DNA from 2 places in the Pseudoalteromonas sp. R86517 genome. Region 2 is predicted to be linked to the other one. Evidence: predicted binding sites of a transcription regulator. Region 2 holds the regulator's gene; the other holds the start of a gene.
What was found. Region 2 encodes FliA, which starts transcription of late flagellar genes. Its sites were predicted from a motif close to CTAAAGNTNNNNNNNNNNNNGCCGATA; they were not measured.
Positions count from the first base shown of each region.

Region 1: a site for FliA is predicted at 10,184-10,210, ahead of SJY38_RS04805 (VC2046/SO_2500 family protein). Genes of this name have one in related genera too.

Region 1 is NZ_JAXHCB010000001.1:1,061,404-1,080,203, forward strand. Features, by position in the region: gene hrpA (ATP-dependent RNA helicase HrpA) at 1-1,282, shown strand, start outside; gene SJY38_RS04755 (PleD family two-component system response regulator) at 1,357-1,737, shown strand; gene SJY38_RS04760 (PilZ domain-containing protein) at 1,747-2,043, shown strand; gene SJY38_RS04765 (class I SAM-dependent methyltransferase) at 2,140-3,330, opposite strand; gene SJY38_RS04770 (HD domain-containing protein) at 3,471-4,127, shown strand; gene SJY38_RS04775 (VOC family protein) at 4,129-4,557, shown strand; gene SJY38_RS04780 (two-component system response regulator) at 4,554-5,549, opposite strand; gene SJY38_RS04785 (MHYT domain-containing protein) at 5,559-8,891, opposite strand; gene SJY38_RS04790 (M48 family metallopeptidase) at 9,201-9,851, shown strand; tRNA gene SJY38_RS04795 (tRNA-Tyr) at 9,915-9,999, opposite strand; tRNA gene SJY38_RS04800 (tRNA-Tyr) at 10,048-10,132, opposite strand; gene SJY38_RS04805 (VC2046/SO_2500 family protein) at 10,245-10,772, shown strand; gene SJY38_RS04810 (DUF6172 family protein) at 10,963-11,265, shown strand; gene SJY38_RS04815 (YchJ family protein) at 11,393-11,872, opposite strand; gene SJY38_RS04820 (SulA-like leucine-rich domain-containing protein) at 11,915-12,349, opposite strand; gene SJY38_RS04825 (tetratricopeptide repeat protein) at 12,633-13,088, opposite strand; gene SJY38_RS04830 (NCS2 family permease) at 13,206-14,498, shown strand; gene SJY38_RS04835 (hypothetical protein) at 14,749-15,507, opposite strand; gene cysB (HTH-type transcriptional regulator CysB) at 15,801-16,778, shown strand; gene SJY38_RS04845 (L-serine ammonia-lyase) at 16,850-18,226, opposite strand; gene SJY38_RS04850 (CoA pyrophosphatase) at 18,329-18,800, opposite strand, start outside.
Region 2 is NZ_JAXHCB010000001.1:737,090-751,428, forward strand. Features, by position in the region: gene flhB (flagellar biosynthesis protein FlhB) at 1-247, shown strand, start outside; gene flhA (flagellar biosynthesis protein FlhA) at 453-2,564, shown strand; gene flhF (flagellar biosynthesis protein FlhF) at 2,587-4,062, shown strand; gene SJY38_RS03225 (MinD/ParA family protein) at 4,055-4,915, shown strand; gene SJY38_RS03230 (RNA polymerase sigma factor FliA) at 4,942-5,652, shown strand; gene cheY (chemotaxis response regulator CheY) at 5,694-6,077, shown strand; gene SJY38_RS03240 (protein phosphatase CheZ) at 6,093-6,860, shown strand; gene SJY38_RS03245 (chemotaxis protein CheA) at 6,876-9,104, shown strand; gene SJY38_RS03250 (chemotaxis response regulator protein-glutamate methylesterase) at 9,156-10,301, shown strand; gene SJY38_RS03255 (flagellar motor protein) at 10,294-11,058, shown strand; gene SJY38_RS03260 (flagellar motor protein MotB) at 11,064-12,029, shown strand; gene SJY38_RS03265 (ParA family protein) at 12,042-12,812, shown strand; gene SJY38_RS03270 (chemotaxis protein CheW) at 12,816-13,598, shown strand; gene SJY38_RS03275 (chemotaxis protein CheW) at 13,623-14,120, shown strand; gene SJY38_RS03280 (DUF2802 domain-containing protein) at 14,138-14,339, shown strand, end outside.

The sequences.
Region 1 (18,800 bases), 330 kb from region 2:
TGGGGTGGCTGTACAAATACCGGTAGCACTTTTAAACCAAGTGCAAGAAACCGGGTTTGATTGGCACATACCTGCTTTTAGGCATGAGCTAATAAGTGGTTTAATTAAATCGTTACCTAAGTCGTTACGTCGTAACTTTGTACCTGCTCCCAATTACGCTGATGCTGTACTGGCAGCCATTGAGCCTATGCAAGGCAGCTTACTTGATGCACTTACTACACGCTTACTAAGAATGACAGGCGTAAAAGTAGATATAGAAGCGTGGGATTTAAACGCACTGGCGCCTCATTTAAGGTTGCAGTTTGAGGTGCGTGATGAGCACGATAAATTGCTTGCACGCGGGCTAGATTTAGCAAAACTAAAAGCACAGCTGCAAGGTAAAGTAACTGATACGCTATCGAAGGTGGCTGATAAAGGCATTGAAAAAGCTGATTTAACACAATGGGACTTTGGCGCTTTGCCTGCCTCGTACGTTAAAAAGCAAGGCCAATACGAAATAAAAGCTTACCCAGCGCTGGTAGATAAAAAATCCACAGCGGCAATTGAGCTCTTTGATAGTGAAGAAAAAGCTCAGCAAGCGCATCAGCAAGGTTTACGGCGTTTAGTTTTATTAAATGTGCCGTCGCCAATAAAGTACCTTCAGCAAAACTTGCCTAATAAAGCCAAACTGGGCTTGTACTTTAACCCGTTTGGGAAAATTGCAGATTTAATTGATGATTGTATTGCCGCCGGCGTAGACAGCTTATTAATAAAGCATGGCGATATACGCGATGAAGACGCTTTTGATAAAGTTAAAGAGCAAATTAGGGGAGAGCTAGGCGATGCTGTGGTAGAAATTGCCACACAGGTTGAACAAGTTTTAAGCATCGCTCACGCGTTACATAAAAAAATGAAAGGGCGTGTCGATTTAACTATGATAACTGCCCATGGCGATATAAAATCGCAGCTTGAGTCACTTATCTTCAAAGGGTTTGTCAGTGCTCACGGTGCGAATAAAATGCCCGACCTAATTCGTTATTTAAAAGCGATTCAAAAACGTTTAGAAAAACTGCCTGTTGATCCTAACCGCGATAGATTGTGCGTTTTAGAACTTGAAAAAGTAGCGCAAGAGTACAAAAAGCTCGTAAATAAAATTCCAAAAGGCTTGCCTATTCCGCAACAGGTAAACGCTATTTTTTGGATGCAGCAGGAGCTTAGGGTGTCACTGTTTGCGCAAACCTTAGGTACCCCATATCCTATTTCTGCAAAACGCGTTATGAATGCGATAAAAGAGATAGAATAAAACTTGCATTTTCTATTAAGCTTAGTACCTTAATAGAAGGATTTATTTTTGGTTGAGAAGGAAGCGACATACCTATGTCCTCATCGGTTGAACATAAGATTAAGCGATTGTTAGTTGTAGATGACGAGTATTTCAATTATGAAATGCTTAAATCTGCCCTGACTTCAAAATTTGATGTTAGTTATGCTGACTCGGGTAAAAGCTGTTTGGCGTCTGCCATTGCTAACCCGCCGGATATTATTTTGCTTGATGTATGTATGCCTGGCCTCGATGGGTATGATACATGTCGGATGCTTAAGCACACGCCTGAGACTAAAAATATACCTGTTGTTATGGTTTCGGGCTTAGAGTCGCCCTCGGAAAAGCAAGCTGGCTTTGATGCAGGGTGTGATGCCTATGTAGTAAAACCGTTTTCGATGGGTACTTTATTTGAGCAAATAAACACGGTTGTTTAAAGGTGATGCATGTTTACTGAAGATAAGCGCAATTTTAGACGTATGCAGGTTAATACCCCTGCGCAATTAACAACAATAGAGCCAGTTGCTGGGCTAAATTATACCGCAGAATGTGTTGATTTAAGTGCCACTGGGTTATCACTTCATTTAGATGACTTGCTTGAGCTCGATACTTTGCTACAGGTTAATATAGAATCGACTCACCCAAGTATTGCCTCTTTAAATGCAACGGCTAAAGTTATACGTGCTAGCAAAGAAGACGATGGCACCATTACCGCAGGATTAGAAATAGTTCAGTTTAATTAAATTGAATAAACACCAAGCGGCTGGCTTTTGCGATTGTGGGTGTTAATCAACGTTCGATTTTATTACCTACGTCCTTGTAGGTAATAACAATAATTTTTAGTAAACCTTACAAATCAAGCCTTTTAAGTAAAAGCCTTCAGGGTAACTGCCAGCAATAGGGTGATCGGCCGCTTGATTTAAACGCTCCATAATCAATAGCTCTTTACCTGCATCTAGCGCAGCGTCTGCTACCACTTTTTGAAACAAGTTTTGCTCCATTAATCCAGAGCACGAGAAGGTAAGTAATGTACCGCCTGGTTTTAATATTTGCATAGCAATCATGTTTATATCTTTATAACCACGACATGCACCGGTTAACTGCGCTTTGTTGTCTGCAAATTTTGGTGGGTCCATCACAATAGTGTCAAACTGTTTACCTTCCTCACGGTATTGGCGTAATAGCTTAAACACATCTTGTTTTACAAAATCGACTTTATTTAAATCTAAGTTATTGTGCTCTACGTTACGCTTAGCGGTATCCAGTGCTGGTTGTGATACATCAACATTAGTGACGTGTTTACAGCCACCACGCAGTGCGTAAAGTGAGAAAGTACCTGTGTAGCTAAAGCAATTTAATACGGTTTTATCTTTTGAAAAGCGCTCAAGTGCTGCGCGGCTATCACGTTGATCCAGGTAAAAGCCTGTTTTATGACCTTCTAAAATGTCTACTTCAAGCTTTAAGCCATTTTCTTCAATAACCACAGGTTCTGAAGGTTCGTTGCCCCACAGTACACCTTTAATAGGTTCTAAGCCTTCTTTGGTGCGCACGTCTACATCTGAGCGCTCATAAATATTCGCGCCAGGAAAAATAGCCATTAACGCGCCTACAATTTCACCTTTATGGCGCTCAGCGCCGGCACTTAGTAATTGGCAAACTAAGGTGTTATCAAACTTATCAATGGTTACACCTGGCAAGTAGTCAGACTCAGCAGCACACAACCTAAAGCCAGTTAAACCGCCTTCGGCTATTGCATGCTCGCGAGCATCTAAAGCACGGCGTAAGCGACGCTCAAAAAAGTGTTGGTCTATTACTTCTTTTTCATCAAAGCTCCACACTCGCGCTCTTATTTGTGAGTGAGGGCTATAAGCAGCGGTGGCTAAAAATTTACCTTCGCTGTCGTGAATGGTGACCGTATCACCTAAGCCTGGTTTACCTTTAATTTTTTTGATGGCTTTTGAAAATAACCAAGGGTGTTTTCTTTTTAATGATTTTTCGCGACCAGCTTGTAGGTAAACGGCAGATGACATAAGGCTTCTCAGTTGTAATAAATAAGCGCTGTATTTTAGTCAAGCATAGGGCAACATACAATGAATGTTTTGCAAGGGAGGTGTAAAGCACGTTAAAGTACGGATAATTCCCATATAAATTAGTTTTTTGGAACATCACTGTGGCCAACACTGCTTTAAGCCCTGAGTTACAACAGCTTGATTCTCAATGTCGCTCATTTATTACTTCGTTAATACATGCCGATGTAGCACACGACATAACGCATATTGAACGCGTAGTGCGTGTTGCCATTCAATTATGTCACGCCGAGCAAGCCAATATGAATATTGTTTTGCCAGCGGCGTGGATGCACGATTGTGTTGCGGTGGCAAAAAACCACCCTGATAGAGCAAAAGCATCTACTATGGCGGCAGATAAAGCCATTGCGTTTTTAAAATCAATTAACTACGACGCATGTTTGTTTGATGATATTCATCATGCTATTGCTGCCCATAGCTTTAGCGCCAATATAGCGGTTAAAACTGTAGAAGCGCAAATCGTGCAAGATGCCGATAGAATGGATGCACTCGGTGCAATAGGCGTTAGCCGTTGTATGAAAGTAGGGGGCTCTATTAGCCGCTTACTGTATAACCCTGATGACCCATTTTGCGTTAACCGCGAAGCAGATGATAAAACCTATACCCTTGATCATTTTTTTATTAAATTGCTTCATATTGCTAAGAGCATGAATACGCCCTCAGCTAAAGCCGAGGCAGAGCGACGCACAGAGTATATGCATGCGTTTTTAGAGCAGCTAAAATCAGAAATTGGTCAATAATATGAGCGCTCCTTTATTATCGGGCATTGATCATTGCCACCTTAATGTTGAAAACATCCCAGAAGCGCTAAAGTGGTACAAGCAGGTACTAGGCTTTAGCGTAGTTGAAGAGCTTGTCTTTTGGGATGAAAATGGCAAAGGGCCACTCACACTTGAAGATAGCGCAAAAACAACGCGTTTAGCGTTATTTGAAGGGCAAGGGCGAAGCAAAGGTATTGCGTTTGCAGCCACCGGTGCACAGTTTATTTGTTGGGTTGATTATTTAAATGGCTTAAACATAAAAACAGTACTGGCCGATCACGGTGTAACGTTTTCACTTTATTTTAAAGATAACAGTGGGAATAGCCACGAAATAACCTCTCATGACTACCCGCACATAAAAGCGGTATATGGTGATGTAAAACAAGGCTCACGCACGCGCAATACTTAGTGTTGCTCTTGATATGCGTTTTTAATTGCGATTATAGCATCGAGCTTATTTACAAATAAATTGATGAGGTGGGGGTCAAAGTGTTTACCCGCTTGTGCTTGCATATGCTCAAGCGCCTCTTCTACACCCCAAGCCTCTTTATACGGGCGTTTTGAGGTAAGGGCATCAAATACATCTGCAATAGCCACAATACGCCCTTCAACCGATATTTGTTCGCCTTTTAAACCATTAGGGTAGCCACTGCCATCCCACTTTTCGTGGTGCTCTATAGCCAGTTTATGGGCAAGTTGTAATAGCGGTGATGAGGAATTTGCTAAAATTTGCGCGCCAATAGCCGCATGCTGTTTCATGTGGTCAAATTCGTCAGGGGTTAATCGCCCAGGTTTTAATAAAATAGCATCCGGAATACCTATTTTACCTACATCGTGCATGGGGGCTGCTTGGCGAAGTAGCTCTGCTTGTTGCTCACCCATGCCAAATTCTAATGCTAATAATTTACTGTATTGGCTCATCCTAGCAATGTGCTCGCCAGTGTCTGTGTCTTTGTACTCTGCAGCGCGGCCTAATCGATGTACTAAATCAACATGGGCTTGCTTTAATTGCTCGGCTTGTACAAGCGATAAATGCGTTTTAACACGTGCGCGCACAATCGCAGGGCTAATAGGTTTAGTAATGTAATCAACAGCACCAAGTTCAAAGCCTTTAAACTCATCGCTTTCATCACCCAAAGCCGTTACAAAAATAATTGGGATATGCGAAAGCGCGGGTGTGCTTTTAAGTATTTCGCACACCTCAAAGCCATTCATATCGGGCATCATGATATCGAGTAATATAAGTTTAGGCTGTTCTTTTTCTAGTAGCGCAAGTGCTGCAGCGCCCGATTTAGCAAAAGACATACGGTATTGATTACCTAATACTTCTCGCATGACTTTTAAGTTAGCAGGTTCATCGTCAACGATTAATATACGTGGTTTGTCGTTGCTAAAATCCATTCAATATTCTCATTCTTGGGTAAACTCTTTAATTAGACCGTCTAGCACGTGTTGCGCCTGATCAAAGTCAAATTCATCAAATGCGTTTACAACCTCATTTATTTGAGTTTGTAAGTGTGCAGGGGCGTTATTTTCAAGCTGCGCAAGTAAATCATCGTTGAGCTCGGCGCTTTGCGCTTCATGGTGTAGCGTTTCACACAGTGACTTTAATTCAGCCGCACTTAGCGTGCTTTTTTGTTCATTATTTTCACTCTCAGCAGGCGTGATTTGTGCGCACTCATCGCCTGATATTAATTGCGTTATTGTCTCTAACTCGCCTTTTATTTGTGTTACTAACGCTGTAGATTGCTCAGAAGTTTGCTCGCGCTCTAACTTGGCTAATAAATTCATTAATGTTGTTAGGCCTAAATTACCAGCGACCCCTTTAAGGGTATGTATCAGGCTATTGGCGTCTTTAATCTCAGATAACTTACTGTTAAATAAAATATCAAATCGTTTATTGCTGTCATTGATAAATTTGGCAATTTCGGTTAACTGCTTACATTTATTACCCCAAAGCATCACACCTTTTTCAAAGTCGATGTGTTTAGCCTCAGGGTCTGATTGGCTAATAACCATATCTTTAGCAATACCTAAGCCAAGCACCTGGGCAATTTCTTGGTTAAGCTGATTTATATCTATCGGCTTATTAGCAAAGCCGTTCATGCCGGCACGTTTAGCTGTGAGTTTATCTTGCTGTAGAACGCTTGCCGTTAACGCAATAATGGGGGTAAATTTAAGCTGCCTTTGCTTTTCTATGGCTCTAATTTTTGTGGTTGCTTCTATGCCATCACACTCAGGCATATGAATATCCATTAAGATGACATCAAAATCTTGTTTCTCGAATATTGCAATAGCCTCTAAACCGTTGCTTGCTTTGCTTACCAAATGTTGATCTTTAGAAAGTAATAACGAAAGCAGCTCGGTGTTTTGCTCAATATCATCCACCACAAGTACCCTTAGCGATGGTAATTGAGTGTGCAGGCCATCGAAATGGTCTATTTTTTCTGCATCGCCTTGTTTAAGCGGTAAAGAGAAGTAAAAGCAGCTACCTTTGTTTTCTTCACTGACTAGGTTTATAGTGCCGCCCATTAGCTCTACTAATTGTTTACTAATGGTTGTTCCAAGGCCTGTACCGCCAAAGCGACGAGTAGTGGTGCCATCGGCCTGAACAAACGGCTGAAATATAGCTTTAACACGGTCTTTGGCAATACCTATGCCGGTATCTTGCACTTCAAAAAAGAGCTGATCAGTTTGCGTGGTACTTACAGTTAGCTCAACCGAACCTTGCTCGGTAAATTTAATGGCGTTACCGATGAGGTTAGTTAAAATTTGCCTTAACCTATCTGGGTCGCCATAGTAAGTTGTGGCAACAGAATCTTTAATGTTCAACTTTAAACGCAAGTCTTTCTTTTTTGCTTCAAGCCAAAATGTCGAAATAATGCTATCGAGTACTTGTTTTAAACTAAAGTGAACGGGTTCAATAGTTAGCTTTCCGCGCTCAAGTTTTGCGGTATCAAGCACTTCGTTAAGTAACCTTAATAATGAACGCGCCGCATTATTAACTGTAACCAAGTGTTTTTGCTGTTCTTGGTTTAGCGGAGTGTCCATCAGTAGGTCGCTAAAACCGATAATAGAATTCATCGGCGTGCGGATCTCATGGCTCATATTAGCCATAAAAGATTGCTTAGCGTGCGCTGCTTCTTCAGCTTGCAATTTTGCCTGTTCAAGTTTGTCTTCGTATTCTTTTTGCTCGGTAATATCAACCAATACCCCATCTATCCACTGCGGGTTATTATCTTTATCACAGGTAATACTGCCTTTATCTAATACCCAGGCAACTTTGCCGTTACGGTGGCGAATACGATACTCTACCGAGTACTTTAAACTTGAGGTCATGGCTTGCGCTACGGCTTCGTTTACCGTTGGCTGATCTGTTTTTAAAATAAGGTCGTTAAGTTCAATGCAGCTTTCTGTGAACTCTTCTGGCGTGTACCCTGTTAGCTCAGCCACTGTTGGGCTGATAAATAACATGCTCCAGTTTTCGTCGTACTTACAGCGAAAAGCAGCGCCAGGCATATTATCCATTAAAGAGCGGTACTTTTGCTCTTTTTCAATAAGACTTTGCTGCATAGCGCGTTGTTCGGTTAAATCGGTGATAAAGCCAACATATAACGGCATATGGCCTGGCTGATTAACTTCCCCTATACCTAAGCGAATAGGAAAAAGGTGGCCATCTTTGTGTTTGGCAGACACATCCCTATTTATACCAATTACTTTTCCTAGATCTACATTTTTGGCGTGAGACAAATAGCCATCATGGTGGCGAGCGATTTCATCGGCCATCAGCATTTTTACATTATGACCTTGAACTTCGTTTTCTCGCCAACCAAAAATTTTGCTGGCCGCTTCGTTAAAGCTCAAAATAATGCCGGTGTGATCTATAGTCACAATGCCATCAATAGCAGTGCCTAAAATAGCATTTAGTCGAGATTCATCCGCCGATTTTTCCTCAAGCAGTAAGCGGTATCTAACCATGCCATTTATAACTGCAATGACACAGGTTATAGCAACGGTCGCGGTAGCTACGGCAATAGCCACAAAAGCAAGCTCAGTGGTTGACTCTTCGTAATCGGGTAAAAGCGGAGAGGTTGCAACAAAGCGGGTAGCAGCCATACCCATATAGTGCATACCTGCCACCGCTGAGCCTAAAATAACAGCGGTAATAGCGCGGGCTTGCAGTTGTGATAAATTAGGTAGCAAACGCGTTAAATGATAACGCGTAAAAAGTGCTATGAACGATAAACCAACAGCGACCACAATTGATAAAGCAAATATGATTGCATCATAACGTAGTAACGGGGCCAGCTCCATTGCTGCCATGCCGCTGTAGTGCATTGTACCAATGCCTGAGCCTAGTAAAATAGAGCAAATAATAAGGTGTTTGTATGACCCTTGCGATTTTACTAAAATCGAAAAAGCGTACTGACATGCAATAAACGCCGGTAAAAAAGACAAAACGGTAATGATTGGGTCGTAGTGTATTTCTGTGCATAACGAAAAGGCCAACATACCTATAAAATGCATACTCCAAATACCGGCCGATAAAACAGTGGCACCGGTCACATTGGCTAAGCGTTTATAGCTTTCGAACTTTGTTTGCTTTGCTACATCAACCAACCAGATCGTAAAAAAGGCAGCAAAAATAGCGGTAATGACCGATAAACTAACCAGTATAGGGTTATATGCACCGTTGATAATGAGGCTCGGATCGTGGTCGGTTATAAAAAATGCAGACAGCATAGTGGCTCAAATTAGTATCTTTATTGAACTAGTTTAATAGATTTATTTTATAAATAAACTGTTAATCTAATAATTTATATTATAAATCAGCGAGGTTACTTTTTAGCATTAAAGTATTAACATGCGTAACGTGCTTCATTAATAAGACGTGATTTTGCGTAAATAAAAATAATAATAAACACTGAGCCCACTTATTTATCGCTAAATAACTGCATTGATTAAATAAGGCTTTATAATACGCTTTTATTTATATTTAGAGCATACACCTTGTTTGAGTATCAGCTAAAACGCAGTGCAAGGCGTAAAACAGTGGCAATAAAAGTTAGCCAAAAATTAGTTACTGTTTATGCGCCTACGCACGTGCCAAAACTACAAATAGAACAATGGCTGTTTAGTAAAAAAGAGTGGGTAACTGCGCAATTACATAAACAACTTAATGCCATTGATACTCAACAACACCCGTTTAAAAACCAGCAAATAATGGTTTTTGCTAAGCCATATACCATTACTTTTGCAAAAGGGACACGCTCGCATGTTCAGCAATCCGATAGCGAGTTTACTATTTACACTTCTAATCGAGTAAAAAAACAGCCTGAAAAACGCAAGCAGTTACTTTGCCTTGCCCTTGAAGAAACGCTAACAAACTACATTGAAATGCGTTTAGCTTATTATTGCCAACAGATGTCAGAAGCATTACCGACTAAATTGACGATTGGAAGTTATAAACGTAAGTGGGGGAGTTGTAATTCTCGGCGAGAGCTAACCTTTAGCCTTAACCTTGTTGGGGCGCCTCATCGTATAATTGATTATGTTATTGTGCACGAATTGGCTCATTTAAAGTATTTGAACCACAGCAGCGCTTTTTGGAAGCGCGTAGCTAATTTTTATCCCGATTATAAATCTGCATCAGCATGGCTTAAAAACCACGGGGCAACATTACAGTGGGTATTTGATAATTAGTCTAAAAATGAAGTTTTAAATAGTAATGAAAAAGGTATAGAAAAGGATACTGAAGATAAGAAGTGGTGGAGGGAGCTGGATTCGAACCAGCGAAGGCTGAGCCGTCAGATTTACAGTCTGATCCCTTTGGCCGCTCGGGAACCCCTCCACACTATTTTGTTACATTTGGCCCCACTTAACTTAGCGGTAAGAAAAGTGGTGGAGGGAGCTGGATTCGAACCAGCGAAGGCTGAGCCGTCAGATTTACAGTCTGATCCCTTTGGCCGCTCGGGAACCCCTCCAATGCAACGGCGCTGATAATAGCAAACTGCGTATTTAAGTAAAGAAAAAAGCTAAAGAAATTTGAAATAAAGCCGATAAATATCTACCAGTTATCATAATCGGCTAAAGACTATGCAAATCGATGATTTGTTAATCACAGAGAGTCAACTAAAGACTAGGCTAAATAAAAGTGTGCATGAAAATCGCAGAGGCGAATTCTCACTTTTATTAGCGATGCTATCGCACGATGTGCTGGATTTTAGTCAATTTCACTTGCCAAAAAGTGAAACGCATAGTGCTTATGTAGACGAAGAACAGTTAAGGGAGCGCTTTGGTGCTGGACCAAAGCAATTATTAGCTCCCGAAAAATTTGATATGACCATAGGGCAAGAGCACGCGTCGATGATTGTTCAACAAGGCGAGCAAGCAGGCATGAAAGCAATAAAATTAAGCCACTGCTTAAAGCCTGAGCCACTAGCGATTAGAGATGACAAGTTACATATTCCTTTAACAGTAATCGATAATTGTGAACTATCAGTACGCAGGCGCTTAAATGACACGCACACCGCGCTTGCAAGTCCACAAATGGACGCCGCAGCATTTTATGACGATTTAACTAATGAGGCTATACATAAGCCATTGCTTGTTGCTAACGCATAAAAATAATTTAACACTTGTGCGTTTTAAAAGCCTAAAACACCTTATATTTAATAACCGGTTATGCAATAAAATAGAACAATTCTTTTTTTGTTTAAAAAAAGCATCCACAAATTAAATGCAATTGCTATAATGGCTGCAAATGGTATGACTTGAGTGCCATTATCATTAAATCAAGGTAATTAGGAACGTAATGAAGAAAACATTCACGCTAAATCATGAGAAAATCAAATACCCTCGTATGGTTGATGCTGCAAAGCATGAAGTGAAAAAATATTTGAAAAGAGAGCGCAATAAAACGCTACCTGTTGAAGCTGATTACTGGGCGTTTGACTGTAAGTTTGGCACAAGTGCCGATGATGCCGAAGTTGTTCACGTAGCTGAAATTAACAACAAGATCAGCGAAATCGAAAAGCAGGCGCTTACTTCATTCTATGTTGAGATTTTAGCTAGACCTGCGCAGCGTGAATCGTTCGATCTAGATGATGATGAATAACCAATAGCAATATTGTAGAAAATGGACCTAGATGGTCCATTTTTGTTTATGGCAGTTATTAACGTGTTTAGTGGTATAGAGTAGCGCTTAAATAAAAAGCTATTTTATGCTAAGTGTTTAGCTTATTTTATACACTGTGACACTTTTTATATTTTTTACCGCTTGCACATGGGCAGGGGTCGTTTCTGGCAACTTTTATATCGGCGGCCGGATTAATAATACCCTCTAAATAACGCCATTCACCGTCCTCTTTTATAAAGTCTGATTTCTCATCTAATTCACAATATAAGTTTTGGTAAAAATAATACGCGTTAAAGGCAACATAACCTCGCTCATCACTTTGCTGCGTATCGCGCACAACTAATTTTACAAAGCGGCAGCTATTGGCAAAGTCAGCAATTTCATTTACTGGGTTTTGTGCTTGTTTTTCTTTGGCGTAAGTTTTAAATACATAAGATGCATTTTTTAATGCATAAGCACTAAAGCGCGAACGCATTAGTTGCTCAGGTGTTGTTGGGGTTTTTATATCAAGATGATAAGGCTGGCAACAGTCGCCATAATTAAGCTGACTGTTGCATAAGCAAGCGCTAGTACTAGTTACACTCATAAAATACTAATTAACATAAATTAAAAATGCATTTTACCAAGCTTATTGAGTAAGTGATATTGCTGTAGTGCTGGTTTTTTTAGTAAAGCAAAATAGCTTAGCGCTTCTTTTGTTTAAATTAAGCGATAAATTAACAAGCTGCTGCTCACTTACTATATCTGTCCACGTAATAATGGCTGCAAAGTTCCCATTATGAAGTGCTGAATTAAGTACATACTCTAAATTTACTAAATGCTTTTGTCTTATTACAAGCAGTTTGCTGGTATCTATAGAGCAGCTATCTAGCAAGGCTTTACTAGGCACATGGTCGGGCGCAATCAGTAAGGTCCACGCGTTAGAGCTATTGTATTGGTGCAACACTTTTAGCATCTCAAACGTAGCAGAAATTTCATCTTCTACTTTTATTAAGTTTACCGACTCACTTTCATTATGTTGTTGGTAGCTTTTAACGGTTCTTACGGTAATTGGCTGTAGCATAGGTCTCACTCACTGGGTTTATATACAGTACATGTATACAGTAGTTTATACAGTTGTTGTGTGCAAGCGTTTTTTGTTATTTTTTATACAGTTAATGGTTTTAAAAAATAAATAATAAAAATAACACTTTAAAAACAGTGTGTTATAATTTAAGTCGTGTAAGTGAAAGCTGAGGGTGTTTGCAGTACTGTATAAAGTGTAGCAGCGTTATACAGTACTTAAGGGATGGCTATACAGTTATTTTAGTGTGTTTTACAGTGCTTAGCTGTTAGCTATACAGTAGTTAGTCATTTTTTGGGATTAAGTGGGCAAACTGAATTTGGTGGATTTGCTCATACAAACTGGCTGCATAGCACTGAGCGTCTTTAAGACGTTTGGTGTCGATATATTTTCTTAAATCATTTAAAGCAGCGGTTGCCGGTTCATAGCCTTGGCTGCTGGCTAAACTCAGCCATGCTGCTGCGTGAAATACGCTTTTTGGTACGCCTTGGCCTTTGACAAAAAATAACCCTAAATAAAACTGGGCGCGATGATTTCCGGCCATTGCGGCAAGGCGCATCCACTTAGCTGCCAACGGTGCCTGGTTATGCTTTAAATAATACAGTGCTTTGTTAAGTGTTGTTTGCTCACTTACATCACTCTTGTTTTCAGCGCTGTGGTTTGTAGGCTGTGTTACAAAATCTAAAATATTGTTTAATTGCTGCTCTAAGTCTTGTCCGCTAGGCTGAGTCTTATTCATATATTTTCTTTTTTATAGTTTCTACGTCAACAGTTTAGTATATCGCAAGGTAAAATGTCCTGTTTATACTTAATTTTATGGTAAAATCACGTCACTTTTTACTATCACAAGTCTATTATGCTCGAAGCTCTATTTAAACTCCGCGAAAACAACTCCAATGTGCGACGCGAAAGCATTGCTGGAATCACTACTTTCATTACTATGGTTTACATTGTATTTGTAAACCCTGCAATGCTTGCGGAAGCAGGCATGGATCAAGGTGCTGCATTTGTTGCTACCTGTATTGCGGCTGCTATTGGCTGTTTTATTATGGGATTGTGGGCTAATTACCCTTTAGCACTTGCGCCGGGCATGGGTTTAAACGCATTTTTTACTTACGGTGTTGTACTGGGCATGGGTTATAGCTGGCAAGCTGCATTAGGTGCGGTATTTATGTCTGGTTGTATATTTTTAATATTAAGTTTGTTTAAGGTCAGAGAGTGGATAATTAATGCTATCCCTCTGGTTTTAAAGCAGGCTATTGCCACTGGTATTGGTGCGTTTTTAGCGTTAATTGCGCTTAAAAATGCAGGCATTATTGTTTCAAGCCCAGCTACATTAGTACAGCTTGGCGATATTACTTCGGCAGGTCCTTTATTAGCTATTTTAAGCTTTTTTGTCATTGCTGCTTTGCTTTATCGTGATATAAAAAGCGGCGTACTTATTAGCATTTTGCTAGTAACGGGCATTGCGTTAAGCCTCGACTTAGTTGAGTACCACGGCGTAATGTCAATGCCACCGTCTATTTTACCTACCTTCATGCAACTTGATTTTGCAGCAGCCTTTGAGCTTTCTATGCTGAGTGTAATCTTTGCGTTTTTGTTTGTTGATTTATTTGATACATCAGGCACGTTAGTTGCTGTAACTCAAAAAGCAGGCTTAGCCGATGAAAAAGGCAATATGCCACGTTTAGGGCGTGCTTTAAGTGCCGATAGTACAGCTACTATTGCGGGTGCAATGTTAGGTACTTCTACCACTACTTCTTATATTGAGTCTGTGGCCGGTGTATCGGTTGGTGGGCGTACTGGCTTAACAGCTGTTGTTGTGGGTATATGCTTTTTACTAATGATGTTTTTTGCGCCGCTTGCGCAAATGGTGCCGGCTTATGCAACAGCGGGTGCTATTTTATACGTTGCGGTATTAATGCTGCAAAACCTTAAGTTTGTAAACTGGGATGACATGAGCGATGCAATTCCGGTAAGTGTGGTACTACTTATGACGCCGCTTACATTCTCTATTGCGCACGGTATTGCTCTTGGTTTTATATCGTACACTGCGGTTAAAGTACTGTGTGGTAAACGCGATCAGGTTAGTATTAGCGTGTGGATTTTAACAGCGTTATTTATTATCAAGTTTGCATTTTTATCGTAATAGCTAATACCCATTCTTTTAGCTAAGAGGCTTAGTTTGAGGGTGGGTAAACATTTATTATTTAGTGTCTATCGCTCATGCCGCTGCGTTGTTATACCTTGCGTATCTATGTTGTGGTAAATGAGCGTTTATAATGTAGTTAGCGCTAGGTAGTGCCTCAAAATACGTTAGTATTTACCCATTGGTAAAAGCTTAACAGATACAAAAAAGCCCATAAATTATGTATGGGCTTTCTTTTGGGTATTTAAAATTACCATTTCTTTTTAGGTGCAAATAATACGTCTAAGTCATCTTGCTCTGCTTCTGCTTTTTTCTTCAAGGCAGTGGCATTTGATGCTTTTAGTTCGGTGCTTATTTCTTCTAAATAGGCTTCAACTTCTTGGCGTTTTGCGTTTACGTATTCATCAGAATAGGTAACGGCACTAAGTGTGGCATAGGCTTTTTCAAAATATTGCCTAGCAGAGCCCACCATGCTCGCTGAGCGAGCAGATAAACCGCGTTTAATTTGGCTTTCTATATTAATTCTGAGTTGTAACTTTTCTAGGCGTTTATCTTCTGCTGCAAATATTTGGCTATCTACACGGCCTTTACTGTGTTCAGAGCGCATAATAACTCTAAGCTTTTTTATGCCCTGAATTAACGAGACTAACTGCTTATCGTTACTTGGTAACGATAAATTGTCGCTGCTATTACCTTGTACTGCACCACTTAGCTTTTCTTTAGCTTCGTTCATTCTGCTTTTTAATGCTTTAGAATTAGGTGAATGGTTCACCATAGCGTTAAGTGCTTCGTAACATCTACGTTGTAAAACGCGTATAATGTTTTCAGAAAGCGGAATATTAGCGCTATTCATAAGTGCTTCTTCGGTTTCTTCAATTATCGCTTTTTGTTTTGTTAATTCTTTGCGACGTTCAATTTCTTGCTTTTCTTTATGCTGCTGTACAGCGCTTACCCACAGTGCAATCACTATCAGTGCCACTATAAGCACAATTATAATCGAAACGATCATGGCTTAATTCTCGGATTCATAATCTATTTTTTTATATTACATCAAATATATGCTTTGAGGGTAGCTTTGCGCTGATTAACTTAAAAATATGTTAAAAATTAGATATAAGAATAATGTATTATAAGTTGAACCTGAATAAACATCGCTATCTGCAGCGGGTTTATTATGCTAGCCTTAATGCTTAAATAATGAAAATATACGTGCTTACTTTGCCAAGTTTTAACTAAATTAAACTTGGTTTTGCTTAGTATTACCATCATATAAGCTTAATAATAACGTTAAAAACTGCAACCATGAAATTACAACAACTTAGATACATCGTAGAAGTTCAAAACCATAAGCTAAACGTATCAGCAACTGCTGAGAGTTTATTTACCTCACAGCCTGGTATATCTAAACAAGTGCGCATGCTTGAAGATGAGCTAGGTGTACAAATTTTTGGCCGCAGTGGTAAGCATTTAACGCATGTAACGGGGGCCGGCGAAGAAATAATTAACATTTCTCGCGAAATTTTATCTAAAGTCGAAGGTATAAAAGCGGTTGCTAATGAGCATACGCTGCCTGATCAGGGTAAACTAAATATAGCCACAACACATACGCAAGCACGTTATGCTTTGCCAAGTGTTATTCAGGGCTTTATGAAAAAATACCCAGCTGTTTCGCTGCATATGCATCAAGGTACACCACAACAGATTTCTGATGCAGCAGCGCGCGGTGATGCAGATTTTGCCATTGCAACTGAAGCACTTCATTTATACTCAGATTTAGTTATGCTGCCTTGCTATCATTGGAACCGCAGCATTGTGGTGGCAAAAGATCATCCTCTAGCACAAAAGGCCGACAATTTAACCGTTGCCGATATAGCGCAGTATCCGCTTATTACGTATGTATTTGGGTTTACTGGGCGCTCTGAGCTTGATAAAGCATTTAATGCGCACGGCCTTGAGCCGCACATTGTGTTTACTGCAACCGATGCCGATGTAATTAAAACTTATGTAAGGTTAGGGCTAGGTGTAGGTGTAGTCGCTTCAATGGCCGTTGATCAATTAAGTGACACAGATTTAGTGTGTATTGATGCCAGCCATTTATTTGAAGCTAGCACAACTAAAATTGGCTTTAGAAAGGGCAGTTTTTTACGTACTTATATGTATGACTTTATTGAGCGTTTTGCCCCGCATTTAACTAAAGAGCGAGTAGAGCGAGCAAGCTTATTACGTAATCAAGAAGATGTTGATGCGTTATTTGCCGACATAGAACTGCCGGTAAAATAGTAAGACTTTAACTATATAAATACTAAAAAACCGCGTATTGCTAAAATACGCGGTTTTTTGTTTTTATACGCTTAACATTCAATAATGTTTACCGCTAATCCACCGCGAGCGGTTTCTTTATATTTGGTTTTCATGTCGTTACCGGTATCGAGCATGGTTTTAATCACTTTATCAAGCGACACCTTTTGCTCGCCACTGCCACGTATTGCTAGGCGAGAGGCATTAATTGCTTTAATGGCGCCCATGGCATTGCGCTCAATACACGGTACTTGTACCAATCCGCCTACAGGGTCGCAAGTTAGGCCTAAATTATGCTCCATGCCTATTTCGGCGGCGTTTTCAACATGTACTACATTACCACCAACAATTTCGGTGAGTGCGCCGGCAGCCATTGAACAGGCAACACCTACTTCACCTTGGCAGCCTACTTCTGCGCCCGAAATAGAGGCATTTTTTTTGTATAAAATACCAATCGCCGCTGCGGTTAATAAATAGCGTGTGGCTATGTCGCGGTCCACTTCTTTAATAAATGTGTGGTAGTACATTAAAACGGCCGGCAATATACCCGCAGCACCATTTGTTGGCGCCGTGACTACGCGCCCACCTGCGGCATTTTCTTCATTTACAGCTAAGGCAAATAAATCCACCCAATCCATTGCTCTGAGTGGGTCATTACTCACTTCTACATTTAGCTTTAAATACAAACTAGGTGCACGGCGTTTAACTTTTAAACCACCTGGTAAAATTCCCTCAGTGCGCATGCCACGTTCAATACAGGCTTTCATTACTTGCCAAATATTAAACAGCTCGTCTTTAATATCGTCTTCTTTGCGCAGCGTTTTTTCGTTATGCATCATTAAAGTAGATACACTAAAGCCTGATTCTTTACACAGCTCTAGTAAATCTTTTGCACTTTCGAACGGGTAAGGAGCCGGGTTTTGTTCGCGTATATCAAGGGCTGCTTGTTTTTCGTTTTCAAATTCTTCATCGGTAACAATAAAGCCGCCGCCAATAGAGTAGTACACTTTGCTATATACTTTTTCGCCATTGTTTGAGGCAATAATTTCCATTGCATTAGAGTGCTTAGGTAAGGTTTTGCGGCGATGAAAAACAATAGCCCCTTGCTTAGGAAAGTTCGCTTTATGGGTTTGGTTGAGGTATATCACTTGCTCTTTTTCAATGGTGGCAAGGATATCGTCAACTAAATCGGCATCTATTGTTTCTGGGTCGTAGCCGGCAAGCCCTAATATAACGGCTTTACCAGAGCCATGGCCTACGCCGGTTTGACCCAGTGAGCCATAAAGCTCTACCTTTATATCGGTAACAGAGGTTAAAAGTTGTTGCTCTTGTAGGTCATTAACAAATAAGCGCGAGGCACGCATTGGGCCAACGGTATGTGACGACGATGGGCCAATACCAATGCTAAACATATCAAATGCACTGATCATACTATGGGTCTCTACTTTATTTACTCAGCCCGAAAGCTGTTCTTTGAACGGTCGAGTATCATAACGTTAATTCTATATTATGTAACTATTTGGCCGTAAGTTTTACACTGGTAGGGCAAGCTGTTTTGTAAAGTTTTTTATAATGCTAGCCGTTGCTCCCCACAGTAATCCGTGCGGTGTACTAAACCCTCGCAAGGTGATGGTTTTGCCAAAACGTTGAAAAGGAATGGGCTGCCAATTGGCCTCGTTTGAAAGCTGGGTAAGCGACAGTAAAAAGCTAGCTTGCACTTCATTATAATCGTTCTCCCATACTGTGTGTTCATCAAGTAAACCCACAAATGGGCTAATGCTAAAGCCAGTTAGGGTAGAGTATTGTGGCAGCTGCCCGAGCACTTTAACATTACTAGGCGCTATATTAAGCTCTTCGTGTAGTTCTCGAAGCGCTGTGGTGCGCAGGTGCTTATCGCTTTGCTCAAATTTACCGCCGGGTAAACAAATTTCCCCAGGGTGATGATGTAAATAAGTAGGGCGTTTGCACAATAAAATATGCGCGTGGTTATCAACATCAATAATA
Region 2 (14,339 bases):
AATGGCTATGCAAATTCGTAAGATAGCCAAAGGTAACGAAGTACCGATTGTAGAATCCCCTATGCTTACGCGGGCGCTTTATCATACTGCTGAAATAGGCCAACAGATCCCAGATCAGCTATTTACCGCTGTCGCTCAAGTTTTAGCCTATGTATTTCAGCTTAAACGGTTTAAAAAAGGGCGTGGTAAACGACCTATTCCGCTTAAGTCTAAACTGCCTATTCCGGATGATTTTAAATACGATTAGGGTAAGCTGAGCTAACCACACTTTACAGGAGCGCCTTGCCTAAATACCAACATGGGGCTGCAAATTCAAACCATAAAGCCCATTCGCTCTTGTCTCTCACTTGCTTTAAATTTTGTATCAATACTCAATGAATCTATTGCTGGCTCTATACTTGGAATAGTTATTGCAATTTCAGGCTAGTGTCAATTTATTGAATTGTAGAGTTATGGATTTTAAAGCGGTATTACAACAACTTAACAAAGATAAAAAAGAGTATGCCAAAGGTGTTGGCACACCGCTACTAGTACTTGCAGCGCTGGGTATGGTTATTTTACCGCTGCCGCCATTTCTTCTTGATATATTATTTTCATTTAATATTGCCCTTGCCTTAGTTGTTTTACTGGTGACTGTTTACACCATGAAACCCCTCGAATTTGGTATGTTTCCCGCAGTACTGTTAATCGCTACAATCATGCGTTTAGCCCTAAATGTTGCCAGTACACGCGTGGTGCTCCTTGAGGGTCACAACGGGGGCGATGCGGCTGGTAAGGTAATTGAAGCGTTTGGCTCAGTGGTTATTGGCGGAAACTACGCGGTAGGTTTAGTGGTGTTTTTAATCTTGATCATCATAAACTTTGTAGTAATAACCAAAGGTGCTGGGCGTATTTCTGAAGTATCGGCTCGTTTCACGTTAGACGCTATGCCGGGTAAGCAAATGGCGATAGATGCCGACTTAAACGCTGGCTTTATTAGTGCAGAGCAAGCACGTGAGCGCCGCAGTGAAGTAACCCGCGAAGCCGACTTTTACGGCTCTATGGATGGGGCGAGTAAGTTTGTAAAAGGCGATGCCATTGCCGGTATCGTGATATTAATTATTAATATTGTTGGCGGCTTATTTGTGGGCATGATCCAACATGACTTGAGCTTTAGCCGCGCAATGGAAGTATATACTTTACTTACCATTGGTGACGGCCTTGTGGCGCAGCTTCCTTCATTACTGCTCTCTATTGGTACTGCTATTGTTGTTACTCGCCAAAACGAATCACATAACATGGGTGAGCAATTTAAAGCCCAATTAGGTAACGAAAAATCATTATTTATCGCCTCAGGTATTTTAATCATTATGGGGTTGGTTCCGGGTATGCCTCATATTGCTTTTTTAAGTTTAGGCGCACTACTTGGCTACTTAGCTTACTTTACTCAGCAGCAAAAATTAAAAGCCGCTGCTCTAGCTGCCCAAGAGGCTGAAAGTGGTGCCGTTGCCGGTACTGGCGTTGCAAACAAGCAAGAGCAAAAAGAGCTTGGATGGGACGATGTACAACAAATTGACGTTATTGGCTTAGAAGTTGGCTACAGGCTTATTCCGCTTGTTGACCAATCTCAAGGTGGTGAGCTGCTCAACCGAATTAAAGGGGTGCGTAAAAAGTTATCTCAGGAGCTTGGCTTTTTAGTACCGCCTGTACATATTCGCGATAACTTAGAGTTAGACCCTAATGCGTACCGTATTACCATGATGGGTGTTTCAAGTGGTGAAGGCGAACTCAAACATGGCGATGAACTGGCCATCAACCCAGGGCAAGTATTTGGCCCTATTAAAGGGGTTGAAACCAAAGACCCTGCATTTGGCTTAGATGCGGTATGGATAAAGCCTGATCAAAAAGACGAAGCACAGTCACTAGGTTACACCGTGGTTGACTCAGCCACTGTGGTAGCCACCCACATTAGCCAGTTATTAACTAACAGTGCCGCATTATTACTAGGGCATGAGGAGGTTCAAAACCTGCTTGATATGTTAGCTAAAAGCCATCCACGTTTAGTAGAAGGGTTAGTGCCAGAAGTACTACCACTGACAACCGTTGTAAAAGTACTGCAAAATTTATTAAACGAAGGTGTGGCTATTCGTGATATGCGCTCTATTGTTCAAACCCTTGTAGAGTACGGCCCACGTAGCCAAGATGCCGATGTTTTAACAGCTGCAGTGCGTATTTCGCTGCGCCGTTTAATAGTTCAAGACGCTGTGGGAATGTCATCAGAAATCCCTGTCATAACCTTGGCGCCTGAGTTGGAACAGATGTTGCATCAGTCATTACAAAATGCAGGCGACGAAGGTGCCGGAATAGAACCAAGCCTTGCTGAGCGACTTCAAACATCATTAAACGAAGCGCATCAGAATCAAGAAATGGCCGGAGAACCTTCAATATTGCTAACGTCAGGAATGTTACGCACTGTGTTATCTCGTTTTGTTAAGTACACCATACCGGGTTTAAGGGTGATGTCTTATCAAGAGGTACCAGATGAAAGACAGATTAAGATTGTCAGCTCAGTAGGCCAACAATAAAGATTTTAACAGGGGTTGAACCATGAAGATTAAACGTTTTTTTGCCAAAGATATGCGCACCGCACTGAAAGAAGTTAAAGATGAGCTAGGTGTTGATGCCGTTATTATGTCGAACAAAAAACTCGCTAATGGTGTAGAAATTGTTGCCGCAGTAGATTACGACAAAGCAGCCCCTAAAGCCGCAGCACAACCACAGGCAGCGCCTGCTCCGCAAAGAGCCGTGCAACAGCCTACTCATAACTTTGTAAAGCCAGAGCCTAAGCGTGCGCAACCTGAGCCACAAGCAAAAGTAGCTGATAGCTTACAAGCTTTATTAGAGCGTCAGTCGCCACGCCCTCGCTCTCCTGAGCTAGCCTCTATGTTTTCGCAATCAGGTATTGATACGTCTGAGCATTACCAAGAGCCAGCACAGCCACGTACGACAAATATGTTTGCTCGCGAAAATGAAGCGCCAAAACGCATGCAAACCCAAGCAGACAGCCTAGGCTTTGATGACTTAGATCAAGACTTTGACGATTTAGATGCGCCGGTTGCACCGCGTAGTCAAGCTAATAACAACGAAAGCGCCCAAATGAGCGCGATGCGTGATGAAATGAACGCAATTCGCCAGTTATTAGAACACCAAGTATCGGGTTTAATGCAGCAAGATATGGCACGTCGCGACCCTACACGTGCATGCATGATTGACCGTTTAGTTGGCATGGGAATAGATAAAGACGTTGCAGAGCAAATGGCGTGTTTTATCCCAGATGACGTATCGCGTCAGCAAGGTTGGAAAGCATTATTGCAAATGGTTGAAGATCAAATGCAAACCACCAATAACGAAATTCTTCGCCAAGGGGGTGTGTATGCCCTTGTTGGGCCTACTGGTGTAGGTAAAACAACCACAGTTGCTAAACTTGCCGCATTAGGCGCACAAAAGTATGGCGCCGACAAAGTTGCCCTAATCACCACTGATACATACAGAATTGGTGCGTATGAGCAGCTTGCAACGTATGGTCGTATTATTGGTTGTGGTGTTAAACAAGTAAAAGATGCCAATGAATTAGCCGAAGTTTTATATCATTTACGCAATAAGCGTCTAGTATTAATTGATACAGCGGGTATGAGCCAACGTGATTTACGCCTTACAGAGCAATTAAATACGTTAATGCGCAACCAGCGAGTAGATATACGTAGTTATTTAGTATTAAGTGCCACAGCACAAATAAATGTACTGCAAGAAACCGTAAGACATTTTAAAAAGGTTCAGCTAAGCGGTTGTATTTTCACTAAGTTAGATGAATCATTAAGTTTAGGTGAGATTATTAGTATAGCGATTCAAAATCGTCTTCCAATAGGGTATCTTACTAATGGTCAGCGTGTACCAGAAGATATTCGCGTTGCAAATGCTGAAAAACTAGTAAAAAAAGCTGAGCAATTGTATTTAAAAAGAGCAAAAGCACAACATTCAAGGCACCAAGCAGTGGCGCCAAGCACAGTAGGGATGTATGATTAACACAGTATTAGATCAAGCAAGCGGCCTGCGCAAAATGAGTCAAAACAACAACAACGGCGTAAAAGTTATCGCTGTCACTGGCGGTAAAGGAGGGGTGGGTAAAACCAACGTCTCTTTAAATACTGCTATTGCTTTAGGGCAGCAGGGTAATCGTGTATTAGTATTAGATGCCGATTTAGGCCTAGCTAATTGTGATGTAATGCTAGGACTACGTGTTGAAAAAAACTTATCTCATGTCCTTTCAGGCGAGTGCGAACTTGACGAGATTTTAGTTGAAGGCCCAGGCGGTATTAAAATCGTGCCTGCTACATCAGGTTCGCAAAGTATGGTGGAGCTAACCCCATCTGAGCATGCTGGGTTAATTCGTGCCTTTAGTGAGCTTAATACCGAATTTGATATTTTAATTGTAGATACCGCCGCTGGTATTTCTGACATGGTGCTGAGTTTTTCTCGTGCAGCGCAAGATGTCATGGTGGTGGTGTGTGATGAGCCGACCTCTATTACTGATGCCTACGCGCTTATTAAAGTACTTAGCCGCGAGCATGGCGTTTATAAATTTAAAATTGTTGCAAACATGGTGCGCAGTATGCGCGAGGGCCAAGAGCTTTTTGCAAAGCTCTCTAAAGTAACAGACCGCTTTTTAGATGTGTCTATGGAGCTTGTTGCGACTATTCCATATGATGAAAATATGCGTAAATCTACGCGTAAACAAAAAGTAATTGTCGATCTTTTCCCTAATTCACCAGCAGCAGTCGCGTTTAAAACATTAGCGACAAAAGCAGTAAAATGGCCTATACCTAATCAACCTTCAGGACATTTAGAGTTTTTCATTGAGAAGCTAGTAAACGGCTGATTATGACAACATCGGTGAAAAGAGCTATGGGATATCAATCAACACAAAATTTAAATGTGATTGTTGAAAAGCACGCGTCGCTTGTCAAAAAAGTGGCGTGCCATTTAATAGCTCGCCTTCCTCCTAGCGTTCAGCTTGATGACTTAATTCAATCGGGAATGATTGGCCTTATCGAGGCCTCAAAAAACTTTGACGCCAGTAAAGGGGCAAGCTTTGAAACGTTTGCTGGTATTCGTATCCGCGGCGCTATGCTTGATGAAATGCGCAGAGGGGATTGGGCACCACGTTCGGTGCACCGTAAAAGCCGATTAGTAGCCGAAACTATCACAGAATTAGAAAATAGCTTAAATAGAGAACCAAAAGATACTGAAGTAGCTGAAAAACTTGATATTTCGCTAGAAGAATACCATCATATTTTAAATGATGTTAATTCCAGTAAAGTGCTTGGTATAGAAGACCTAGGGGTAGATGAAGATGTTATTAGCCCTGCAGGTCAAGATTTAGCGCTAGACAAACCATTTAATAATGTTAAAAATGAACGGTTTAATAATTCATTGTTAGAGGCAATAAAGTCTTTACCAGAGCGAGATGCAATGGTGCTTTCTTTGTATTACAACGATGAAATGAATTTAAAAGAAATTGGGCATATACTCGATGTAAGTGAATCGCGTGTAAGTCAGATACATGGTCAGGCGATGATTAAGCTCAAAGCAAAAATCAATGACTGGATAAACTAGTAGTAAGTAAATTATAGGTTAAGACCTCACCGGAGGATGTTTTGGATAAAAACATGAAAATTCTTGTTGTTGATGATTTCTCTACAATGAGACGTATTATAAAAAATCTGTTGCGTGACCTAGGGTTCACGAATGTTCAAGAAGCTGACGATGGTTCTACAGCATTACCTATGTTGCAAAATCAGGTTTTTGACTTTGTTGTAACCGATTGGAACATGCCAGGCATGCAGGGTATTGACTTGCTAAGAGCCATTAGAGCTGACGAAAAATTAAAACATATTCCGGTTTTAATGGTGACGGCAGAAGCTAAAAAAGAACAAATAATAGCGGCAGCGCAAGCAGGTGTTAATGGCTATATTGTTAAGCCATTTACTGCTGGTACTTTGAAAACTAAATTAGAAAAAGTGTTTGAACGCTTAGGTTAATGAGAGGAGAGGCTTATGTCAGCACCAGCTGCGCCTCAAATTACTTTAGAACAAGCTCGTCAGCTCGTCGTTTTTTTAGAAAATGGTGAGCAAGATAAAGCAGATCAATTAATTTTAGATACTGCCTCTCAAGAGCAATCGCAGCTTTTTGCTGAAGTAGGTAAGTTAACACGCCAATTACACGAAGCCCTTAAAAGCTTTGAACTTGATACGCGTTTAACCGATTTAACCACTGATGCAATACCGGATGCGAAAAAGCGCTTAAACTATGTCATGGAAATGACAGAAAATGCAGCTAATAAGACAATGGATGCGGTCGAAGCAAGCCTTCCTATTGCGCAGCAGCTAGCAGATGAAATTGCACATATTAAGCCTACTTGGGATAGGCTTATGAACCGCGAAATAGAGCTGGGCGAGTTTAAAACCTTATGCCACAGCATCGACAAGTTTATGAACAGCTCTCATCATAAAACTGATGAGTTGCAAACTTTAATGACCAATGTACTAATGGCGCAGGATTTTCAAGATTTAACAGGCCAGGTTATCCGCCGTGTAATTGAATTAGTCAGAGAAGTAGAAGAAAGTTTAATCCACCTTTTAACAGCATTTGCTGCACAAGATGACAGCATTGTTGAAAGTAAAGAACAACAAGAAACAGAAGAACTGGTTGCCGCACAAACATTAGCAGGTCCTGAAGGCCCTATTATTGATAAAGAGTCGCGAAATGATGTTGTATCTGACCAAGACGAGGTCGATGACCTATTATCAAGTTTGGGCTTCTAAGAGGAGAGTAACTGCATGAGCTTTGAAGTCGATGAAGATATTTTACAAGACTTTCTTGTAGAGGCTGGAGAAATCCTAGAGCTTTTATCTGAACAGTTAGTTGAGCTAGAAAATAACCCAGAAGATACTGAGTTACTAAATGCTATTTTTAGGGGCTTTCATACCGTAAAAGGGGGGGCAGGCTTTTTAGCTATGACTGAGCTTGTTGATGCCTGTCATGGTGCTGAAAACGTATTTGATCTTTTACGCCAAGGGGTTAGAACTGTTAATTCAGAATTAATGGATGTGATTTTACAAGCACTAGATACCATTAATGAAATGTTTGCCACTATTCAAAACCGCGAACAGCCAGACCCAGCAGACCCTCAATTATTAGAAACCCTTCACAAACTTGGTCAACCGCCTACGGATGACGAGCTTACTGAAACAGCCCCCGACGTTGTTGAACAAGAACCCGCAGCTCCCGTTAGCGCAACAGATGATGAAGACCCATTTGCATTTGATGAACTATTTGATGCGGCAGGTTCAAGCCCTTCAGCAGATAGCACGCAAATTGATGAAATTACAGAAGATGAATTTGAAAGCTTACTCGATGAGTTACACGGCAAAGGCCAAAGCCCGGTGTCGCAACCAAGTGCAAGTGCAGAGCCAGATTCAAGTTCAGATATTACCGATGATGAATTTGACAGTTTATTAGATGAATTACACGGTGTAGGTAGTTTTGGTCCTGTTGCAGGAGATACCTCAAGCAGTGAGCCAGAAGTAAAACACACAGCACCACCGGCGGCTGTTGCAAATGATAGCGGTGATGATGAAATCAGCGATGATGAATTTGAAGCACTGCTTGATGAACTGCACGGTAAAGGCGCCGCACCAGAATCAAAAGAAGCTGACACACCTGCACCGCAGCCACCTAAGGCTGCACCTGTAGCACAAACGCCAGCAAAACCTACGCCAGAAAAGCCTACGCCAGCACCTGCAGCAAAACAAGCTCCGGCGGCTAAAGCCGCTGCGCCTACACCTAAAGTGGCTGAAAAACCAGCGAGTAGCGCTGCACCTAAAAAAGCTACGCCTCCACCTGCTGAAACCACAGTACGTGTTGATACAAAGCGTTTAGATCAAATAATGAATATGGTTGGCGAGTTGGTATTAGTACGAAATAGGTTGGTCAGTTTAGCGACCAATACAGACAGTGAAGCGATGGGTAAGGCGATATCAAATCTTGATGTGGTCACTGCTGATATTCAAGGTGCAGTAATGCAAACGCGAATGCAGCCTATCAAAAAAGTGTTTGGCCGATTCCCTCGCGTAGTACGTGACTTAGCCCGTAGCTTAAATAAAGAAATTGATTTACAGCTTGTAGGTGAAGAAACCGATTTAGATAAAAACTTAGTTGAGGCACTGGCCGATCCGTTGGTGCATTTAGTACGAAACTCAGTTGACCACGGTATTGAAATGCCAGCAGCGCGTGAAGCTGCGGGTAAGCCTAGAACTGGTAACGTTACATTATCGGCTTCGCAAGAAGGCGACCATATTTTGTTAACCATTAAAGATGATGGTGCAGGTATGGATGCGGAAAAACTGAAAAAAATAGCGATCAGTAAAGGCGTTATTGACCATGATCAGGCAAGTCGCTTATCAGATACAGAAGCGTATAACTTAATATTTGCACCAGGCTTTTCGACCAAAGAAGAGATATCTGATATTTCTGGCCGTGGCGTAGGCATGGATGTAGTAAAAACTAAAATTACGCAGCTTAATGGCTCTGTGAGTATACAGTCAGAGTTGGGCGTAGGGACTATTTTAGAGATAAAAGTACCATTAACACTGGCTATTTTACCTACGCTGATGGTTATTGTTGGTGAGCAAACGTTTGCGTTACCACTTGCTGGTGTGAGTGAAATATTCCACTTAGATTTAACCAAAACCAATGTGGTAGATGGTCAGCTTACAATTATTGTTCGTAAAAAAGCGATACCGCTATTTTACTTAGAGCATTGGCTAGTTAAAGGTGCTGATTGTTCTCAGCGAAAAGCGCAAGGTCATGTGGTAATTGTACAAATAGGTACTCAGCAAGTTGGCTTTGTGGTTGATTCATTAATTGGCCAAGAAGAAGTTGTTATTAAGCCTCTTGATGCGTTATTACAAGGTACGCCAGGAATGGCTGGTGCAACAATTACATCTGACGGTGGTATTGCGCTGATTCTGGATGTACCTAATATGCTTAAGCATTACGCAGGATAAAATGTAGGCATACCTGTGTATGCCTACACATAAATTTAATAAGAGAGCGCAATGGCCGTAAAAGTTTTAGTTGTTGACGATTCCAGTTTTTTTCGCCGTCGAGTAAGCGAAATTCTTGAACAAGACAGCGGTATTGAAGTAATAGGTTTTGCTGTTAACGGTAGAGAAGCCGTAGAAAAAACAGCGCAGTTACGTCCAGATATGATCACCATGGATGTAGAAATGCCTGTGCTTGATGGTATTAGCGCAGTAAAAGAAATTATGGCGAGTAACCCAACGCCAATACTTATGTTTTCTTCATTAACTCGCGACGGTGCAACCGCAACTTTAGATGCACTTGATGCCGGAGCTATGGACTTTTTACCGAAAAAGTTTGAAGACATTGCACGAAATAACGAAGATGCAATTAAGTTATTGCAAGCTAAAGTGAAGGAAATTGGTCGCAGGCGTGCACCGCGCCCTGTTAGGCCATTAACATCAAGTAAGACTACTGCTCCATCTGCAAGCAAACTTGCCACAACAAGCTCATCGCTTAAACAACCTGATAGAAGCTTTCAACGTGCTGCCCCAGTGCAGACAACAACTACATCCAGTATGCCCACGCGTGCCAGCGGTAAACACTATCAAATAGTGGCTATTGGCACTTCAACTGGCGGGCCAGTTGCTTTACAAACTATATTAACCCAATTACCTGCTAACTTTGCACACCCTATTTTGTTAATTCAGCACATGCCGGCGGCATTTACGCCTGCGTTTGCGGCACGTTTAAATAGCCTTTGCAAAATACGCGTTAAAGAAGCGCAACAAGGTGACAGTCTAGAAGCCGGCACAGCCTACTTAGCCCCAGGTGGACAGCAAATGATGGTAGAGGGGCGAAGTGGTAACAAAACGTTGCGTGTATTTGAAGATAATAGTGAACGTATAAGCTACAAACCAAGCGTTGATGTGACTTTTGCAAGTGTTGCCAAAAGCTACCAAGGAGATGTACTTGCTATTGTTTTAACCGGCATGGGCGCTGATGGACGTGATGGCGCGCGAATGCTTAAGCAATCTGGCGCAACAATTTGGGCGCAAGATGAAAAAAGCTGTGTTGTATACGGTATGCCTCAAGCTATTGCCAACGCTGGGCTTGCCTCTGAGCATTTAGCGTTAAACGACGTAGCAGCAAGAATAAAAAGAGAGACTGGTTGTGGATAAGCTCTCTGTTTTAGGGTTAATCATTGCGCTGAGCGCTATAGCGATTGGTTACTCTTTAGAGGGGGGCGTTGTCACGGCGTTATTTAATGGCCCTGCACTTATTATTGTACTTGGCGGCACCTTAGGGGCTGTTATGTTGCAAACGGCCATAAGCACCTTTAAAAAAACGCTAAGCATGAGCCATTGGGTGTTTTTTTCACCCCAGTACAATATTGAGCAAGCCATAGAGCAAATTAAAACGTGGTCGCATAAAGCTCGTCAGGAAGGGTACTTAGCGCTTGAAAAAGAGGCACTTAGTCACCCAGATCCTTATGCAGCAAAAGGGCTTAGTTTACTAGTAGATGGGTGTTCGGAGCAAAAGTTACGCGACACATTAGAAATAGATTTAATGCTTGAACGAGACCGCTTACTTGAAGCAAGTAAAGTGTACGAAGCCATGGGCGGATATAGCCCAACTATAGGTATTTTAGGGGCTGTACTTGGCCTTATTCAAGCAATGTCATTTATTACCGACCCTCAAAAGCTAGGTGCAGGGGTCGCCACCGCATTTATTGCAACAATATATGGGGTGGGTTTAGCTAACTTATTATTTTTACCTATGGCCAATAAGCTTAAGCAGCGAGTAGATCAAAAAATGCTTTACCATGAAATGATGGCCGAAGGGGTGATTGCTATAAGCCTTGGCGAAAGTCCTATAAACATAGAATTAAAGCTTGAAGCTTATCGCACAGAGCGCCCCAATGTCGTGGTAGAGTAACTTTTATGTTACGCCGGCGCTTACGTCAATCAGCTGAAAAAAATCAACATACAGAACGTTGGTTAGTCTCTTATGCTGATTATATGACCATTATGTTTGCCTTTTTTGTGGTTATGTATGCCATTGCCATAAATAAAGAAGAAAGTTTTCAAATCCTCTCAGACTCCCTAGAACAGGTTTTTGACAAATCAGCAAGGCAGCAATCGCAACAAGGTGAGGGCGTTACTGGTGAAGGGCTACTTACTGACCGTGTTACCCCAGAGCAAGAGTTATTGTACGGTGAGAGCATTCAAAAACAGGAGTCTGGCCCAGAGCTGCTAGATGGACATAGTGATACCAGCAATATAAAACAAAAACATTTAGGTAAACCACTCGATAGTCTGTTAACTAAATTACATTCAGCACTTATTGATGAAATTCGTGATGGAGAAGCAAGTTTAGAGCTCAACCAAGATTGGCTTATTATTGAGCTAAGTTCAGGAATGCTCTTCTCAAGTGGTAGCTCTGTGGCCCACGCGCGAGCAAAACAAGTCGTAAAAATTGTAAAAGATATTATTGCCCCAGTAGATAACTACATAAGGGTAAGAGGTTACACAGATAACGAAAGTATTCGCAATGAAATGTTTCGCTCTAACTGGGAGTTGTCAGTTGCACGGGCGACCTCTATTTTAGTTGAATTAGAAGCGTTAGGAATTAACCCAGCTAGAATGGCAATCGAGGGGTATGGGCAATACTCACCTTTTGCCGATAACGACACCGCAGCGGGTCGAGCAGAGAATCGTAAAGTTGTTATTGCGCTTTCTAAGTATGGCTTAGTACAACAAACCACCGAAAATGAAGCTGAGCCTGATGAGCAAGTGCAACAAGCTGCGCCTGAGCCAGAGGTGGAACTTCCCTCTGATGATAACTCTATTAAAATAATTCGTTTACCTCATGGTGGCATCAGAATCACCACGCGCAATGAACAGTAATTAGGACTTAATGTGAAGATTTGGACAGTAGCAAATCAAAAGGGCGGTGTAGGTAAAACCACAACGGCTGTCAGTCTTGCTGGTATTTTGGCCTTGCAAGGTAAACGCGTATTACTCATTGATACCGACCCTCACGCCTCACTAACGTACTATTTTGGTATTGATTCTGAAGATTTAGAAGTCAGTGTGTACGATATTTTTGCTCGCGGCACCTCAATGCAAAGTGAAGAAATACTTCAAGCATTGTGCCCCTCTACCATGGAAAACCTGGATATATTGCCCGCGACGATGGCTATAGCAACCCTCGATAGAAGCATGGGCAATAAAACGGGAATGGGCTTAATTTTAAAAAAAACACTTGCAAAAATTAGTGAACATTACGATTATGCGCTGCTTGATTGCCCGCCCGTTTTAGGTGTTTTAATGGTGAACGCATTAGCCGCCAGCGAACGTATTTTAGTGCCTGTGCAAACTGAGTTTTTGGCGCTCAAAGGGCTTGATAGAATGATGCGCACTATGGAATTAATGCAAAGCTCTCAAGCGAAACAGTACCAATATACTATAATCCCTACTATGTATGATAAGCGCACTAAAGCGTCGCTTGAAGCCTACAAAACGTTGCAAAATACATATAAAGATAAAGTATGGCCAGGGGTGATCCCCGTTGATACAAAGTTTAGAGATGCAAGCCTTGCACAAAAGGTGCCCATAGAGTTTTGCCCACGTTCACGTGGGGTTTACGCTTATAAAGCGTTATTAGATTATTTAATTGGACAAGGTTAATGAATGAGTAAGCAATTATTTGCTAATGAAAAAGTAATGACTCAATACTTAGGGGCGCTATTATGCGAAGACGAACCTGAGGAAAACCTTGAGCCTGTAGCAAAGCTACTTGAGCAAGTACCTAGTGCCTTACAAAACGACGAAGTACTTTTAAAGCCCAAAGCGCAATTAAAAGTAACCGAGCAGCTTTATTCTGAGCAAGTAAAAGAGAGTAATAGCGAGGCTGACGCCACTATTTCGCCACCTGCACCTATTGAGCCTGAGCCATTAGAGACACCTGAGGTGCAAACCCAGTTAAGTACAGAACCTGCTCCTTTATTACATAGCCAAGAAGATTACTTTGAAGGTGAATTTCAGGCTCTGTTTTTTGAAGTGGCTGGTTTAACATTGGCTGTTCCTTTGAAAGCGCTTGGAGGAATTCATCAATTAGGTGAAGTAAATCATTTATTTGGTAAGCCAAAGTGGTTTAAAGGCGTTATGCTTAATAGAGATGAAAAGCTAAACGTAGTTGATACTGCACGTTGGGTAATGCCTGAAAAGTACGATGAAAAGTTAGAGGCCTCTCTTAATTATCAGTATTTAATAACCCTAGGCGATAGCAACTGGGGTTTATTGGCTGAAAAGTTAATAAATAACATTACATTGAGTAAAGAAGATGTAAAATGGCGAAAAAACAGTGGCAAACGCCCTTGGCTTGCCGGTGTTATTAAAGAAAAAATGTGTGCTTTAATAGATGTAGATAATTTAAATGCACTATTAGAAAAAGGCTTAGATAGCCGTCAGTAGTAACGACCATTACGGGGTAACAGCATGAGCGAAGATAGACTATTATCAGCGAATAAAAACGCAGATAACAACGATGAAATTTTACAGTGGGTAACGTTTAAGCTTGAAGAAGAAACGTATGGCGTCAACGTAATGCAGGTGCAAGAAATTTTACGTTATACCGAAATTGCCCCAGTACCTGGAGCACCTTCATACGTTATTGGCATTATAAATTTACGTGGTAACGTAGTCACTGTTATTGATACTCGTGCACGCTTTGGTTTGCCTGCTGCAGATGCAACTGATAACTCTCGCATTTTAATTATTGAAGCAGAAGAGCAAGTAATTGGTATTTTAGCTGATAGTGTTTCTGAAGTTGTGTATTTACGCAGCTCTGAAATAGACAGCGCCCCAAATGTTGGTACCGAAGAAAGCGCTAAGTTTATCCAAGGTGTATGTAACCGCGATAACGAATTACTTATTTTAGTCGATTTAAATAAATTACTTAGCGATGACGAATGGGATGAGTTAAGCGATATTTAAGCTTTACCACTAAAATTATGTTGTTACTCAGTATCGCAATAGCAGCGCTAGGGATAGGTTTAATATCCCTGTCGCTAATTGTTGCATTAAAAAATAAACAGTCGGCGGAGCTTAATGCGGTATCACAGCAATTAAAAGATACCTCAGAGCAAACACATATATTACGCAGTGAAGTGTCTGAGCTCAGAACAGGGCTTTTAAGTATTGGTAAGCGCGTAC